DNA from 3 places in the Flavobacterium sp. 9 genome. Region 3 is predicted to be linked to each of the others. Evidence: riboswitches for the same ligand, from Rfam matches in the RefSeq annotation. Region 3 holds a riboswitch; each other region holds the start of a gene.

Region 1 (5,860 bases), 1.6 Mb from region 3:
TCATTATCATTATTGTTATCATCGTTTGAACACGAAACAAATAGCGAAACACTAAGTGCTACTAAAAATAATTTGCTAAACTTCATTATATTAAAATTTTAGGGTTAAATACATATTAAAATTGCGACCTGGCTGAGGTCTGTATTCCAAACTTTCATATTCTTTATTGAAAAGATTTAATACTTGAAAACCAAGTTTGAAAGTGTCGAGAAATTTAAAATCATAGTCAATTCCGATATTCGAAACATTATAATCATTTATTATATCCTTCGGGTCATTATTTTCGGTTGTATAAACAAAACCATTAAACATAAATTGATAATAAGCTGAAATTCTATTTCTGGAATAAGAAACAGATCCAGTTACTTTATTTAACGGAACATAGAAAAGCTGCTTTTTGGTTTCATCATTTTTTGAAGCCGTATAAGCATAAGTGGCATTTGCGGCAAAGATGTTTTTACCAAACTGTTTTTTCCAGCTTAATAATGTTTCAGCACCATAACTATTTACTTTATCCGTATTTTGTGGAGACCAAATACCGTTGCTTCCCGGAATCCATTGCAATAAATCTTTTATTTTCATGTAATAAAAGGTTTGAGTCAATGATATATTTTTGAAAGTGAAAACATTACCAATTTCTGCCTGATAAGAACTTTCAGGTTTTAAATTTGGATTTCCGCCTTGTTCCCAGTACAAATCATTAAAAGTCGGGATTCTGAAATTTCGTGATAAATTCAATTTCAGATTATACAATTTGCTAAATTGATACGAAGATCCTAAAGAAAATAGGAGAGGAGATTGATAATTGTCTGTAAACTCTTTTCTAATTCCGAATTCATTTTTCCAATCTGTCGAAACATCTTGTTTAACCAATAAAGCAGCCGAACTAATTTCTCTAACGTGATCTCCAAAACCAGTTCCGTAACCTTTAGTTCTGTTGTAATCCAGAACTCCGTTTATTTGTGTTGATTTAGAAATTTTATATCCTAAATCTGCTTTTGTGATAAAGCTTTCTGTTTTTCCATAAGTGAAAAAATTAATCGCATTATCAGGATAATATTGATAGTTTTCGAATATATATGCTGCTTTCAGATTAGTGGTAAACTTTCCATAATCGCCGTCATATTCTAATAAGTTTCGGTTAAAACCATTTACATATCTGGTTTTAGTTTCCGTTTCAGATACTAAAGAAGTGTTTCTATCTGTATTAGAAGTTTGAGTGTATAATTTCAAACTATTTTTTGCGTCAAATTTGTAACCAACATTTGCGCTCATAGTTATTATATCATACTGACCGTTTTGATTCCAGCGTTGTTCGCCTTTCCAGTTGTATTTATGGATGTATTTGTAATCATTTGTCGAACTATTTTTTGAAAAGCCAATTTGCGCGCTCCATTTTTCATTCGAAATATTAGTTTTAAAATTGATTCCAATAGTATTGAAACTTCCGTAATCAAGTTTTAAATTAGTCTCAAACCGACTATAAAATGCCAAATCGTTGTTTAAATGTACAGTTCCTCCAACGGCTCCGCTTCCATAAATAACACTTCCGCCACCAGCTTTTACACTTATCGAATTATAATCAGAGCCAGAAATAGTATTGAAATCAGTACTTCCGTTCATCTGAGAATTGATATTAATTCCGTTCCAGATTACTGCGGTTTGTGATGCAGTAGTTCCTCTAAAAGAGACTGTAGAAAGCATTCCACGGCCGTATTCTTTAAAATAAATAGTGGAATTAAAGTTTAAAAGATCCGTTAATAAAGCCTCATTTTTATTAATGACAGAATCATTAAGCTTTAAAACGGATTGTGAATTGGAGTATTTTTTAAGATTTGCGTCAGAAACTACGACTTCTTTCAATTTGGTAATAGAGTCGTTCTGCGCCGAAATAATTTGGCACAACAGCAATAAACAAAAAGCAAACCGTTTTTTTAAAGTCATAATTTCTAAACTCTTTTTCCCGAGAGCTCGATATTCGTTACAAAGGCAGGTCTCCTGGCTTGCGTCTTGTTGTTTACCTTCCCATTCGCCGGGGCGAGCAGTGGTTTTGTAGTTACAACAAGCATTCTTTTCAGAACAAAGCTTACAGTTGCGGGTACAGCTCAAGAATTATTACTTGATTCCCTTTTAATGTGTTAAAAATGAACACAACCTTAATTTCGTGCAAAGATAAAGTTAAAATTATCGAATTTTCAAATTTGTTTCACTTTTTAAAACAAATTCTAAACAAAATGGTGTTTAAAGTACTATTTTTATTACTTGACCAAAGTCTACCTTGTTGTTGAAAGCATCTTTTAGAGGCAATGAAGTTTGATGACATAAAATACTTCGTATAACGCCGGCATGCACTACAAGAATAATAGGATTTGTTATTTTTTTTGAAATTAAATCAGATAAGAAATCTCCAACTCTTTGATGTAATTCAACAAAAGATTCTCCATTCGAAACCTTAATATTGACAAAATCTTCCATCCAGGGATTAAGTTCTTCTTGTGGAATATTATCCCAGTTTTTCAATTCCCAATCGCCAAAATTCATTTCCATTAAACGCTCTTCTTTTTCAAAAGAAATAGTTTTGATATTCTTCTCGATATATTCAGCCAGAATAACACAACGTTTTAAAGGACTTGAGAAAATAATAGCTTCTGAAGGTAATTGCGAAAGAATGTTTTCAAAAACTAAATCAAAAGGTTCTGCCAGATCTACATCAGATTGTCCGTAACAAATGCCTTTTTCACAAACAGTTTCAGTGTGACGAACTAGATAAATTTCCATACCAATAGAATACTTAAATAATAAACAACCTCACAAACCTGCTGCGTTGCGCCAAGGCAATCTCCTGTGTAGCCATCAATCCAATTCTGGAAATATCGGGCTAAAAAATAACGCATTATAAAAACCGGAATTAAAGCCAAGAGAAATTTATATTGAAAATAAGAGAAAACCAACAACGGAAGTAATCCGAAGAAAAATGATCCTGAAATTTCTTTCCAAGTATGTTTTTTAGCAATTGGTTTGCTTTTACTCGAAGCATCATCACGAGAATATTCATGCGTGAAAATAATTGAAATTGCAGCCAAACGACTCAAAGCGTGAGCAGAAACAAATAAAAGGAGAATAAGAAGATAAGAGTTTTTACCATCGAATAGCAAAATAGATTCTGAAAGCAATTTGAACTTCAATAAAAAGAGCAAAACTAAACCAATTGCTCCATAAGCACCAATGGCGCTGTCTTTCATAATCATTAGAATTTTTTCTTTGGTCCAGCCTCCGCCAAAACCATCACAAACATCAGCAAATCCATCTTCATGAAAAGCTCCGGTTGTCAATATCGAAGCAATAATAGCTAAGATTACAGCTGTTTCGGTAGATAAAAAAAGTGAAAAAAGATAGAATGCTAAAAAAGAAATACCTCCAACAATCCAACCAATGAAAGGGAAATATCGGGTTGCTTTATTCAAATAATCAGGATTGTGATCAATGTTTTTTGGACATGGAATTCTGGTGTAAAACATTAAACAGGTAAAGAAGATATGTAGTTCTTTTTTCATTTAAGAAATTGATTTTTTATTTTTTTAATTGATATTGAAATTTGCCATTGATATTGGATTTTTCTATTTCCTGCTAACTCCAGCGCTTTCAAAACTTGCCATTTCATTCAAAAAAGCTTCAGCCGATTTTAAAATTGGGAAAGCAACAGCACAACCCGTTCCTTCGCCAAGACGCAAATCGAGGTTTAAAATAGGTTTTGCATTTAAATAATTTAATAGTTTTTGATGCGCTTTTTCAGCAGAACAATGACAGAAAACAGCATTTTTATGAATATCAGGATTTATTTTTGAAGCGATTAAAAAAGCAACACTACAAATAAAACCGTCTACCAAAATAAGCATTTTGTTTTCAAAAGCCGTTAACATTCCGCTTGCCATTTGAATAATTTCAAAACCACCAAAATAAGCCAATTGCTGTTTTAATTCGGCTTGACCGGAATAATTTTCAATTGCTTTTTTTAGTAAATCTTGTTTCTGAAGTAATTTCTTATCTTCAACACCAGTTCCTTTTCCGACGCATTCTTCGATAGAAAAACCAGTTAACAGGCTCATTAAAACAGACGCTGTAGAAGTATTTCCAATTCCCATTTCGCCAAAACCAATGCAGTTCGAACCTGTTTTTGCAATATTCGTAACGATTGATTTCCCTTTTTCGAAACACAATTGCAATTCAGTTTCGCTCATTGCCGGAATATGCAAAAAGGATTGAGTTCCTTTTGCAATTTTAGCGTGAATAAGATTAGCATTTGTAGGGAAATCATAATTAACGCCAGCGTCTACAATTGATAATTGAATATTATTTTGATTACAAAACACATTTATTGCAGCGCCACCTTCCAGAAAATTACCAACCATTTGTCGCGTCACATCTTGCGGATATGCACTGACGCCATGATTTGCAATACCGTGATCAGCAGCAAAAACGACAATATTTGGGTTTGTTATTTTTGGAATTAAAGTTTCAAAAACTGTTGCCATCTGAAAAGCTAATGTTTCCAGAGTTCCCAAAGCACCAATAGGTTTCGTTTTAGAATCTATTTTGTCTTGTAAAAGAGTGCTGAAATTACTTTTGTTTTCAACTTGAATTTGAGTTTTTGATTCAAAATCTAAAACAGGATTCTGAATTATTTGTTTAATTTCTTTACAATCCGGAGTTTCAGATTTTTGTTTCCAATGCAATTGTTGCAACATCGGTTGATTATCGTAATTCGTTGCAGGTTTTCCGATACAGAAATAACCCAAAGGCTCAATATTATCAGGTAAATCCAGAATCTTCTTAAACTGATAATAATTCAAAATCGAAACCCAACCCATTCCGTAACCTTGTTCTGTAAGCGAAAGCCAAATATTTTGTGCTGCACAAACAGAGCTAAATTTCACCGCTTCGTTACTTCCAACGGTTCCAATTGTAAACTGATTTAAAACAGATCGATCATAAGCAATGATTAGTCCAATTGGAGCTTCTTCGATTGCCTCAAGTTTCAACGATTTATAATGTTCTTTTTGTTCCGGATTATCGGTAAGTTCTTCTGCTTTTTTATTGTAGTCTAAAAATAGATTTTTTACAGCATTTTTGACTTCGGCAGATTTTATAATATAATATCTTGTAGCATCCGTTAATCCAACCGAAGGCGCCCAATGTCCAGCCTGTAAAGCCTTTTCGATTACCTCGTCAGGAACTTCATCCGTCGTAAAATGTCGGGTATCGCGTCGGGATTTTAAGATATCATCTAAATAACTCATAATTTTCAATTTCAAAAATCAATTTCAATCTCAATTTTTCATTATGTGTAAAGATACTTCACGATGTTGGAATTTGAAATTTAAAAGATTGTATTTTTTTAATTGACATTGATTTTTGAAATTGCAATTGATATTGATTTTTGCAATTGTTAACCTTTAATTTTTACCGGAATTCCAGAAACCATCAACACAACTTCATTCGCATTTGACGCAAGAAACTGATTCATCCAGCCTTGCAATTCTGTAAATTTTCTGCCAATATGAGTTTCGGCATGAACACCCATTCCAATTTCGTTTGTCACAATAATCAAGGTTGCATTTTCCTGAGCAGCAATTGATAGAAACTCTTTTTTTGCTTCTTCCAAACTTAAAGGAACATCATTTTTATGATCGATAAAAAAGTTCGTCAACCAAAGTGTTACACAATCAATCAGGGCAACTTTTCCGCTAAAATCAATTTCGCTTAAATGTTTTTCCTTCTCAATATTCGTCCAGCGTTCATCGCGTTCTTGCTGATGTCTGTCGATTCTGTTCTGAAAATCTGCATCCCATTTTCTGGCGGT
Region 2 (5,860 bases), 2.0 Mb from region 3:
CATGGTTTCATCAGTATCTCCCGCAATATATTCAGGTAAACCATTGGTGAATTGTCCCGGCGCCGGAAAGAAATCGAACACATTTTTGATTCTGTTCAAATACGCTTTATCGTTTACTGTAACAGTAAATGATTTCGAGCTTTCGCCTGCTCCATTTTTAGCTTTAAATTCAATATTATAAGTTCCTGCTGTTGCAAATACATAAGATAAATCAGCGGTTGTTGACACTTCCTTGCCATTCACGATCCATTTATAGGTATTCTCTATCTCACTTCCCACTTGAGGTTTAACACTGAACCATTGCATTTTATCTGTAACAAAACCATTTGCAGGAATCGTAATTTCAATTTTCGGAGGACTCTGTACAGCATCATCATCTTTAGAACATCCCGCCAAGAACAGGACAATTGACAAGGTAAATAAAATCTTCTTCATTCTTTTTTTTAAATTTTAAAGGTTATTTATTGTTTTTGATTGTTTTCTTTAGTTTAAAGGCAAAATGAGCCGGTATATCTCCTGTAATTACAGTAAACTTGGTTTCTCCGTTTTTATCGATGCAATACAGTTTTCCTGGCGAAACATAATCACCGGCATCTGTTACGTAAACATTTAGCGAAAAAGGATCAACCGCAAGTCCGTAAGGCGTTTTAATTTGATCACTAACTGCTTTTGGTAAAAAACTTCCTTCAAGTAAAGTCTCATTTTTTACGTCGATCATAGAATAATTTATTTTCCATTTGAAAGTGACATAACTAAATTCTGATCCAATTATGTAACCTTTATCGCCAACGATAGAAAGATTAGCACAAGCAATATCAAAGGTTTTCTTTACTTTATCTGTTTTTGTATCGATTACAAAAAGTTTTGAAGGAATATTGTAATAATCACCACGAGAACTTACATAAATATCTCCGTCAGCATCTGCTTCCAGTCTGTGAAGGTTAATTGCAACATCAATATCTTTGATTTTTGTAAAGGTTTTTAAGTCAATTACAGAAACTGTTCTTTCATAATTTGGCGGACTATATCCGCCGGAATTTGCGATGTATAATTTGTCACCAACAATCGCCATTTCCTCAGGCTGACGTCCTACTTTTACCGTTCTTGTAATCTTAAGTGATGTCGTATCGATTTCGGCAACAAAACCATTTGGCGAATTTTCTCCCAATTGTACTTCGCCATCGTAAGCACTTGCGTAGGCTTTTCCGTTTGCAAAAGTTACATAACGGCAGTTTTTTACATCAATAACTTTAATACGTTTAGTTGTTGCAGCATCCATAACTTCGATCTTATTTGAGTTATTGATCACAGCATAAACTTTTGATCCGTAAATACCAATATCATTTCCCACATCTCCCAAGCCTAAAGTCGCTTCCGGATTTGCCTGACCATAAACATTTCGTCTGTAAGTCCCGGACTGATAGTCATAATAGTCTAATGACGATTTGTTCATATTCATATTTCCTTCGTTAAGGAGATAAAATCCGTCGACGCTTGTAACCGTTTCCGGAGGCAAAACAACTACCTCTTCTGGGATAATAGGATCATCTTGCTGACACGCTTGAAAACTCATCGCTATTAAAACCAATAGAATCAAAAACTTGAAGTTTGTTTTCATAATAGAAAATTTAATTATTAGTATCTTTTACATTAAAAATTTACTGACATACTCAGGCGATAATTTCTCCCTGGCATCGGAAAATTTAAAACCACATCATAATATTGATTGAATATATTGTTGACCTCCGCTCCTACTTTTGTTGGAAGTTTCAGGAATTTTCCATCCCAAATCAAAGCCATATCGCTGGTATACCAAGGTTTTACATAATTTACAGGAATATTGGCTTTCTGACTGTATCGTTCTCCGGTATAAATAAAGCTGTAGTTCAACTGCCAGTTTTTCCAGCTTATAGACGAAGTTGCTGTTCCGCTGTTCATTGGCGTGTACGGAATCTGATCTCCGTAAGTTGTGCCTTTTGGCGTAACATCAATTGCTTTTTGATACGTATAACTCAAGCCCAAATCCAGAAATATTTCTTCCGGAAAACGGAATACAAAATTGGTATTCAATTCAAAACCTGTGATATCAACTTCCCCAAGATTCATCATCGTCCATCGAAATAAATTGGCAGATGGCATCGCAACAATTTTGTCTTTTACGTGATTATAATATACATCTGCCTGAAAGGAAGCCGATTGCAGAAACTTTTTCGGCTCAATAATATAAGTGGAACCAAAATCATATTGCGTAGTAAATTCAGGTTTTAAAGAGCTGTTTCCGATAAAAGTATAATACAAATCATTGAAAGTTGGCATTCTGAAAGATTCTTTATAAAATGCTCTAACCCTGAATTTTTTAGTATCAAAAGGTTGATAAGAAGCGGATACAACCGGACAAAAAACGTGCTGACTATCTCCTTGCTGATAATATTTAACCTGTTCGTCGACATATGCGCCTAACAAATTTGCCTGAATATCAAGTCTTGACCAATGCATTTCTGTAGATAATGCGCCCAAATAAGAATATCTGGTTGGATATGGAAATCGGTATAAATTAGCAGTAAGTGTATTGATCGAAAAATCTGTTGCCAAAGAAACTTTCCACCATTCCTTGATCGTATATTGATTTACAACAGAAGCATAAAATTCATTTTGATAATATTTATTATCCAGCGCGCCTTGCAATGTTTTATAATCAGGATCAATGTACCGATTATAATCTCTGCTGAATTTTATATTGGCAAGCAGTTCGTAATTCTTCGAAAATGAATTTTGAAAAGAACCATGAACAAAGAAATTTCTGTCCCATTGCCGCTGTACATATTCATATTTATTGGCTAAAATCGCTCCCGGAAGTCCACGTTCAGAATCATAATAATAAGCTTTTAATGTAGCCTGACCCGTAGTTCCAACTTTTGCCTGTAATGCCAATTCACTTCTTAAAGCCGTGATATCGCCATTTTGCCTGACAGCCGTTGTATCATAACCATTCGTCTTTTGGTATCTGTACTTATATTTTCCATCGGCTTTAAGCCATTCTGTACTTGCTGTAAGAGAGAAATTAGACGATAATTTTTGTTGATATAGAAAAGAAGGATTAAAAAGTCCAAACGAACCCGTTTTTACGCCAACTCTTATTTTTGTGGTTTTTCCAGAAGAGAAATCAGGAATTTTTGTTTTTAAGAAAAGCGTATTCGAAGAGAAAAAACCTCGTGCAGGCTGAAAAATAGTAGATTTTTGTCCATTATACAATTCAATGGCTTCGATATTATCCAGTGAATATTTTCCGAGATCTACTTGTCCGTTTTGCGCATTTCCAACACTCATTCCGTCATAAAAAACTGCTGTATGAGCACTTCCTAAACTTCTGACATTTATAGTTTTTAAACCGCCAATTCCGCCATAATCTTTTAGTTGCACACCCGAAAAATAACGCACAGCATCTGCAACAGAAAGACTATTTAGTTTTTCAAGCTGTTTTCCTGACAATATTTGGACAGGCATAGGAGATTCTACCTTAAATTCACGCTTGCTTGTGGTTACAATAACCTCATTCAATTGATGTTTCTTTAAAGAATCTGACTCCTTATTATTTTTCAGAGGATTATCTTGTCCATACATCGGATTCAAAAATAAAATCCATGCAAATACAAACAATCCACTATGTATTAGACGCAAACGCCTATGTTCACATAAGTGCATAAAAAATACTCTATTTAACTAAATAGTTGTTAACGGTAAAATCGAAATCAAATGTTAGTTTGATATTTGTGTTTGTCTCAAAACTCTGGTCCACGAGAGTTTGAAATTATAAGCATTGGCAGGTCTCCTGACTTATTCCCATTTTGATCAGCCTTCCCACATTTAGAAAAAATGCAGTGGCAAAAGATTCGATTTCAAAGGCTTAAAAAGCGATTGAATCAGTCAAAATGTTGCATGGAATTTACAGTAACGGGCTTGTTCAGGATTTGCACCTGATTCCCTCTTCGTCAGCTAAACTCGAAAAGAATAGCTAAACCATTGCGAGCGCAAAGATACATAAACACATCAGTTAATATCTAATTTCTTAAAAAAAACAGAAAATAGAAGTCTATACATCTAAAAGTTAATGCTTTAAAAATAAAACTAGATTATTAGAAGTAATTAATTAAACACATATTATAGTGACCAAATTTCTTGTAAAGACATAAAATCGCAAAGATTTTGTCATTTCGAGGAACGAGAAATCTCCACAAGTAACTCCGTAATCAAAGTCACCAATCTTTGTCGAGCTACTTGTGGAGATTTCTCGTTCCTCGAAATGACAAACTAGACGAGAATACTATTATGAAAATGATTGTCCTAGCCCCGATAGAAGTGAAAATCCTTTTGTGGCGGTCCCGAGGCTTCGGGAGCCACAAAAGATTGAAACGGATAGCGGGATTAGCTCCTAAAAAATAATTTTATCATAGAAATCAAAATGACCAAAACTTTGCGTCTTTGCGAGATTAATCTTCGAATCAAATTTAATTCATTTATAGTGATCCAAATAAAGAATAAATACTTAATTTTAAATCAACTAACCAAATAAAAATCAATATTTTATCAAACTGACTTACTTTATTTTAAGATGTTTTTCGGTAATTAAGAATTGCAGCCAAATTCAATACAATTGCAAAACCTATTATAATCAGAATATGTTTTGAAATATCCCTAAAACCGCTTCCTTTGATGATTACCATTCGCATAACATCAATAAAATAACTTATGGGATTAAATTTCGAAACCGTTTTTGCCCAATCCGGCATGCTATCAATTGGCGTAAATAAACCGCCCATTAAAACAAATATCATGACAAAGAAAAACATAATAAGCATCGCTTGTTGCTGCGTTTCGCAAATGGTTGAAATCAGTAAACCAAAACCCAAAATCGCCAATAAATAAACGCATACAAAAGCGTATAAAACCAATAGATTTCCTAACGGAATTATTCCATAAAACAGCCATCCAACCAATAATCCTAAGGTAAATACAACATTGCCCAGAATCCAAAACGGAATCAGTTTTCCTAATATAAAGTGATATTTTTTGACGGGCGAAACATTGATTTGTTCGATTGTTCCGGCTTCTTTTTCTTTTACAATATTTAATGCCGACAAAAATCCTCCAACAAGCGTTACCAAAATCGCCAATATTCCCGGAACCATATACAATCTGTAATTCAAATGCGGATTGTACCAATTTGACGACGCAATTTCTATTTGAGGAATTGGATTAAAACTTCCTTTTGGGTTATTTTTTAGGCTTAGATTACTATTATAATCTCTTATAATGTCGGCAATATATCCCGCGCCTAATCCCGCTTTTGTTCCGTTTATGGCATTTACGCCAATAAAAAGCTGTTGATGATTTTCGCGTATCAAATCTTGTTCAAATCCATGTGGAATTTCCAGAATTAAATCGGCGCGATCTTCTTCGACCTGAGTAAAAGCTTGTTTATAAGAATCGTTGTAACTGCGAAGTTTAAAATATCCTGACGCAACAACTTTATTGGTCAAATCTCTCGAATAATCAGATCGATCATTGTCTACAACTGCCAGATTGATGTTTTTGATTTCATAATTCGCAGCAAGCGGTAAAATAATAAGCTGCATAACCGGCATTACCATTATAACGGCCAATATTGCGCGATTACGAAATATTTGTTTAAATTCTTTGACAAGCAAAAATTTTATAATTCTCATTACAAACGTATTTTAAAGCTTTTAAGGCTAATTATCAATAAGAAAACCGTGATTCCAAATAGAATCAGCGTCTCTTTCCATACAAATGAAAACCCTAATCCTTTGATTATAATACCTTTTACGATAATATAATACCA
Region 3 (5,860 bases):
TCTTTTTTATTTACTACATACGATCTTTTTTCGATTAAGGATGTTCCGTCTGTAAATTCTTTTTTAATAGTGACAATCGAATCGTTGCTTTTTGTGATTTCTGTCGTTTGCTTTGTTTTTTCTATGATTTCAGTTTTGTAACTGACATCAGTTGTATTGTACATCATTTTATAGATAGGTCTGTAAAAGAAAATGGCAAGCAACATTCCGCCCATCATAATATATTTGCGTCCTACTTTGTCGCTCAGCCATCCAAAAACTATAAAAAACGGCGTTCCAATTAAAAGTGCAATTCCCAATAATCCATCAACTTGAGACGAATCTATATTCATTACAGTTTTCATGAAACTCATAGCATAAAATTGTCCTGTGTACCAAACAACGCCTTGTCCCATTGTAGCGCCAAACAACGCGAGTAATACAAATTTAAGATTGTATCGATTTCCAAAACTTTCTTTTAGCGGATTTGTGCTCGTTTTTCCTTCTTTTTTTGCTTTGGCGAAGACAGGAGATTCATCCATGTTTTTCCGAATCAAATACGAGACACCAACCATTGCAATAGAAACCCAAAACGGAACACGCCATCCCCAGGAATCAAAAGCTTCGGCAGAAAGAATATTTTTAGTAGCGAGAATAACCATTAATGAAATAAAAAGACCAACTGTAGCGGTGGTTTGAATCCAGGAAGTCCAATATCCTTTTTGTCCAACCGGAGCATGTTCTGCAACATAAGTAGCTGCGCCGCCATATTCGCCACCAAGAGCAAGTCCTTGTAATAAACGTAGAATTAAAACGAGTAAAGGTGCAAGAAAACCAATAGTTTCATAACTGGGAATACAACCAATTAAAAATGTAGAGCCTCCCATTAATAATAAAGTTGCCATAAAAGTATATTTCCGACCAATAATATCACCAAGTCTTCCAAAAAATAATGCTCCAAAAGGACGGACTACAAATCCTGCAGCAAAAGTGGCTAACGTAGATAAAAAAGCCGCAGTTGGATTGTCGCTTGGAAAGAATTTAGTGGAAATTACAACAGCTAAACTTCCAAAAATATAGAAATCGTACCATTCAATCATCGTTCCCATTGACGAGGCTGAAATTACTTTCCAAATGCCTTTTGTAGAATTTTTACTCATAAAATATTTTGTGTTTTTGATAATTAATTGAATAATTAAGTAACATTTTACGAATATATGAGATATTTTTTTATTTGTTCAATACTTTTTTAACAAAATTAGTTCACTTATTGACTTTGTTTTTCTTCTATCAGTAAATGCCTAATAATTCGAAATAAATTATAGATTGAAGATTATAGTGAGGGCTTCTAAATATAAAGAAGTGTTGTTTTCTTAAGAAAGAAAACACTAGTTTTGCAGAACAATTTTAAAACAGAAAATGGTTGTCATATTGAATAAATATTGACATTAAAAGGGAATTTGGTGTAACTCCAAAACTGTCCCGCAGCTGTAAGCTCATTAACTGAAACCCTTTAATACGTCACTTTTCATTTTTTGAAAGGGAAGGCTGGGTGTAGGGAGCAAGTCAGAAGACCTGCCATTTTTATAGTAATAAATAGCTTTCGGGGATTGAAGCTTGAATTAAAACCAATACTTTTTCACTCTATGTGATAATGGTATTGTTTGGTTATTCTATTCTCGTAAGCCATAAAAAGAGTTTATGAGATTTTTTTTCTGCAAATATGATATCGTAAAAACAATTTCCTGTTGGGTGTTTTTCTTTTCGATACATACTTTTTCTTCATTAAAAAAATCATTAAAACGTATCGTTGTACAAGATGTTTTGCTTTTTAAATAAAGGCAGACAGAAGCTTATTTTATAAAGCTTTTGCTGAAGATAAATTGTACATCGATTTAAAGATTTAAGTAATATAATTTTAAATATTTAATGATGAAAAACCAATTTTTTTCCAAGCAGTTAATTGCAATTGCTTCTTTAATGATCCTAACAGTTTCGTGTAATAATGATGACAATTTTACAGCTCCTCCAGCAATAAAAGGTCAGCAACAATTAAAAGACACTTTAACTATAGGAAAAGTACTAAAATTAAGTTCAAAATTAACAGATAGAAACAATGTTTCTTTCGAATGGGCCGTAGACGGAAAAGTTGTAGGATCTGATTCTACTTATGTTTTCAAACCAGAAACAAGAGGTGATTTTAAAGTTACAATGACGGCAAAAAATGATGGAGGAAAAACGTCTCTAACCTATAATCTTCTTGCATTAGGAGCTTATGAAAACGGTTTTTTCATGATCAACGAAGGTTGGTATGGACACGGAACAGGAACAGTTGGGTTTTATAGATATGATACAAAAAAAATCGAAGACAGTGTTTTTGTAAAAGCAAATCCAGGTAAAGATTTAAAACCGGAATCGTCTACATTAGAATTCGGAACGATCTTTAATAAAAAACTATACTTAGTTTCTAAAGTTGGCGGACCTGTTGTTGTTACAGATGCTTATACACTTAAAGAAGAAAAAAGAATTCCGGCTCAAGGCGGAAACGACTGGCGTGCGTTAGTTGGTATTGATCAAAATCAAGCATTATTGACTTCTGGGAATGGTATCTATAAGCTTAATCTAAATACAATGGCATTAAACGGACAAGTTGCTGGTGTTACAGGTCAGGTTGGAGATATTGTTAAAGTGGGTAATTATGTTTTTGCATTATCTGCTTCACAAGGAGTTATTGTTCTTAATGCTTCAACATTTGCAGTTGTAAAAACGATTCCGGCTATGGTTCTAGGATTTGCCGTTACCGATGATAAAAAAGTTTGGGCAGCGGGAGGCACAAACCTTATAAGTATAGATTCAAGTACGCTTGCAGTAACAGAAATTCCGTTAGGTTTTCAAGCTTATGGAAGCTGGGGAGCATGGCATCCGGGATCTATTACAGCAGCCAAAAACAATGTTTTTATTGCTAAAAACGGAAGTTGGAGTGGTGGTAAACAAGTTTATAAATATACTGGTACGGCTGCATCTTTGGCAACACCTTTTATTACTTTGACACAATCTAATATATTATATGGTTCAGGAATTGGTTACGATCGTCTGAAAAATACTTTGGTTGTAAATACAGTAAATGAAGGATTTGGAGCAAATTTCGCAATAAATAATCTTTACTTATTCAATGCTGATTCTGGTGTTAAAACAGAAACGGTAAGTTTCTCAGGATATTATTTCCCTGCAGTTTCTGTATTTCAACAATAATTTTTTTATTTCTTAACCGCAAAGCGCGCTAAGATTTACGCAAAGGTTCGCAAAGTTTAATTTATGACTTTGCGAACCTTTTTGCATATAATATTGTAACATAGCCCGAGGTTTCAACCTTGGGATACAAAATATATGCGATCATATACTGCGTCCCAAGGTTGAAACCTTGGGCTATGTTTTAAATACGGTTATCATTTTAGGGATTAAAACTTAGCGAATCTTTGCGGTTAAATAGATCAAGAGGAAATATTGTGGAGAAATATATAACCACAAAGAACACAAAGATTTTTTAAGGTAGAGGTTTTATAAAAACACAAAGTTCGCAAAGCGTTGTGTTGATCTAGCTTTGCGAACTTTGTGTTTGTTAACCACAATCCAAGACAAAAAATCTTAGTGAACTTTGCGGTTAAATCCGATGCAATTAAGCTTTTCATGAAAATATTTAAAAACAAAAAACCCGAATATTTCTATTCGGGTTTTGTGGTACCTCCAGGGATCGAACCAGGGACACATGGATTTTCAGTCCATTGCTCTACCATCTGAGCTAAGGTACCTTTGTGTGCTTATTGCGGGTGCAAAGATAGAATCATTTTCCGTTTATCCAAAACATTTTTTTAAAAAAATCAATTCGTATCTTCGCAGAGGTAAAAAAATAAATATGGTTTTAGCAATCGATGTAGGTAATACAAGAATTAAAGCTTCTGTCTTTGAGGATAATAATGTTTTGGAAAGTTTTGTTTTTGATAAAAATGAGCTCGAAAAAAATATTGAAAAAATTTTAAAAAAATTTCCAAATTGCTCTGATTTGATCGTCGCTTCGGTTGGAAATATCGAAAAACAATCTTTTTTAGCTTTCGAAAAAACACTAAATATTCATTTTTTTACACACGAAGATCTTTTTCCTTTCACAAATAAGTACGCTACTCCAAAAACTTTAGGAATTGACAGAATGATTTTAGCTTCCGGAGCAACTTTACAGTTTCCGGAACAAAATAGATTAGTAATTGATGCAGGAACTTGTATTACCTATGATTTCATCGACGAAAATGACAATTATTTGGGCGGAGCAATTTCTCCGGGCCTACGTTTAAGGTATGAAGCACTCCACAATTTCACAGCCAGATTGCCGTTACTGACTTTAGAGGCACCTGAATCCTATATAGGAGACACGACTGCACAAGCCATTCATTCGGGAGTTGTCAATGGCTTCGTCTATGAGATTGATGGTTTTATCGATGAATATCGAGCAAACTTTTCAAATTTTATAATAATTTTAACGGGAGGTGATGCAGAATTTTTGGCTAAACGATTAAAAAATACCATATTTGCCAATTCAAATTTCTTACTGGAGAGTTTGAACCAAACATTTCAATATAAAATCGACAATGATTAAAAAAATTATAGTAAGCGCTTGTTTGCTTATCTCGTTCGTTTCATTCGCTCAACAAGGAACTGCTTCTCCTTATTCTTTCTACGGAATTGGGGATGTAAGGTTCAAAGGAACTCTTGAATTCAGATCTATGGCAGGAGTTGCAGTGGAGCAGGATAGTATTCACTTAAACATTGAGAATCCCGCGAGTTATGCCAGTTTAATTCAGACAACTTTTAGTGTTGGAGGAACTTTTGGAACTTCAAACTTAAAAACTAGTCAGGAAACTGCAAAAGCACAAAGAACTACTTTTGATTATTTGGCGATAGGAATTCCGATGGGGAAATTCGGTGCAGCATTTGGTCTGATCCCGGTATCTTCAGTTGGATATAAAATTAGAAACGACAGAACGGATACTGAAGGAGCTACAAGTTCTCAGCTTAGTGGAACCGGTGGAATTAATAAAGTGTTTTTTGGTTTAGGTTATAAAATCAGACCAAATTGGAATATTGGTGCAGATGCTCAATATAACTTCGGAAAAATCACAACAACAAGTGTAGAACTTCTTACAGGCGTTCAAAACTCAACTGCAGAAACAAATGCAGCAGAGTTGTCAGGTCTTAGTTTTAATATTGGTACAATGTATCAAACTAAGCTTACTCAAAAATTACAGTTATTTACTAGCTTGAATTATACTTTTGCAACTAATTTAAGTTCAAATACAACAAGAACTATTTCTGTTGATGGAGATTCTACTCCAATAGTATTTGATCCGCACGGTGATGATTTGAAATTGCCAAACAAAGTGACATTTGGTGCAGGTATTGGTCAGGCAAGAAAATGGTTAGTTGGTACTACAATGGCTTTTCAAGGCGATGGACAATTTGCGAATTACTATAATTCAGAGCAAAATGTACGTTATGAAAAATATCAAAAATATGCAGTAGGAGGATATTATATTCCAAATTATACTTCTTTCTCAAATTATTTTAGCAGAATTACTTATAGAGCAGGATTGAAATACGAGAAAATTGGTTTAATAATCAATAATGAATCTATAAAAGATGTTGGTATGACTTTAGGAGCAGGAGTTCCAATTCCTGGATCTTTTTCGAATGTAAACTTTGGTGTTGAATTTGGAAAAAGAGGTACTGTTTCTTCAAACCTGGTTCAGGAAAATTATGTAAACTTTAGCGTAAGTTTCTCTTTTAATGACAGATGGTTTATTAAGAGTAAATATAATTAAACATAAAATCT

What was found. A riboswitch is a leader RNA that binds a small molecule or an ion and turns the genes downstream of it on or off. The one in region 3 is predicted to bind cobalamin.
Region 1: another riboswitch for cobalamin. It lies ahead of CLU81_RS07780 (TonB-dependent siderophore receptor); the one in region 3 lies ahead of CLU81_RS14820 (DUF5074 domain-containing protein).
Region 2: another riboswitch for cobalamin. It lies ahead of CLU81_RS23220 (TonB-dependent siderophore receptor); the one in region 3 lies ahead of CLU81_RS14820 (DUF5074 domain-containing protein).

Annotation. Positions count from the first base shown of each region.
Region 1 covers NZ_PEEU01000001.1:1,996,656-2,002,515, reverse strand. The annotation lists gene CLU81_RS07785 (YncE family protein) at 1-86, opposite strand, end outside; gene CLU81_RS07780 (TonB-dependent siderophore receptor) at 91-1,944, opposite strand; cobalamin riboswitch at 1,971-2,174, opposite strand; gene cobC (alpha-ribazole phosphatase) at 2,242-2,778, opposite strand; gene CLU81_RS07770 (adenosylcobinamide-GDP ribazoletransferase) at 2,763-3,554, opposite strand; gene cobT (nicotinate-nucleotide--dimethylbenzimidazole phosphoribosyltransferase) at 3,618-5,297, opposite strand; gene cobU (bifunctional adenosylcobinamide kinase/adenosylcobinamide-phosphate guanylyltransferase) at 5,447-5,860, opposite strand, start outside.
Region 2 covers NZ_PEEU01000001.1:5,548,359-5,554,218, reverse strand. The annotation lists gene CLU81_RS23230 (PKD-like domain-containing protein) at 1-435, opposite strand, end outside; gene CLU81_RS23225 (YncE family protein) at 458-1,618, opposite strand; gene CLU81_RS23220 (TonB-dependent siderophore receptor) at 1,651-3,657, opposite strand; cobalamin riboswitch at 3,802-4,037, opposite strand; gene CLU81_RS23215 (ABC transporter permease) at 4,605-5,723, opposite strand; gene CLU81_RS23210 (ABC transporter permease) at 5,723-5,860, opposite strand, start outside.
Region 3 covers NZ_PEEU01000001.1:3,586,827-3,592,686, forward strand. The annotation lists gene CLU81_RS14815 (MFS transporter) at 1-1,139, opposite strand, end outside; cobalamin riboswitch at 1,383-1,577, shown strand; gene CLU81_RS14820 (DUF5074 domain-containing protein) at 1,912-3,231, shown strand; tRNA gene CLU81_RS14825 (tRNA-Phe) at 3,716-3,788, opposite strand; gene CLU81_RS14830 (type III pantothenate kinase) at 3,893-4,627, shown strand; gene CLU81_RS14835 (hypothetical protein) at 4,620-5,849, shown strand.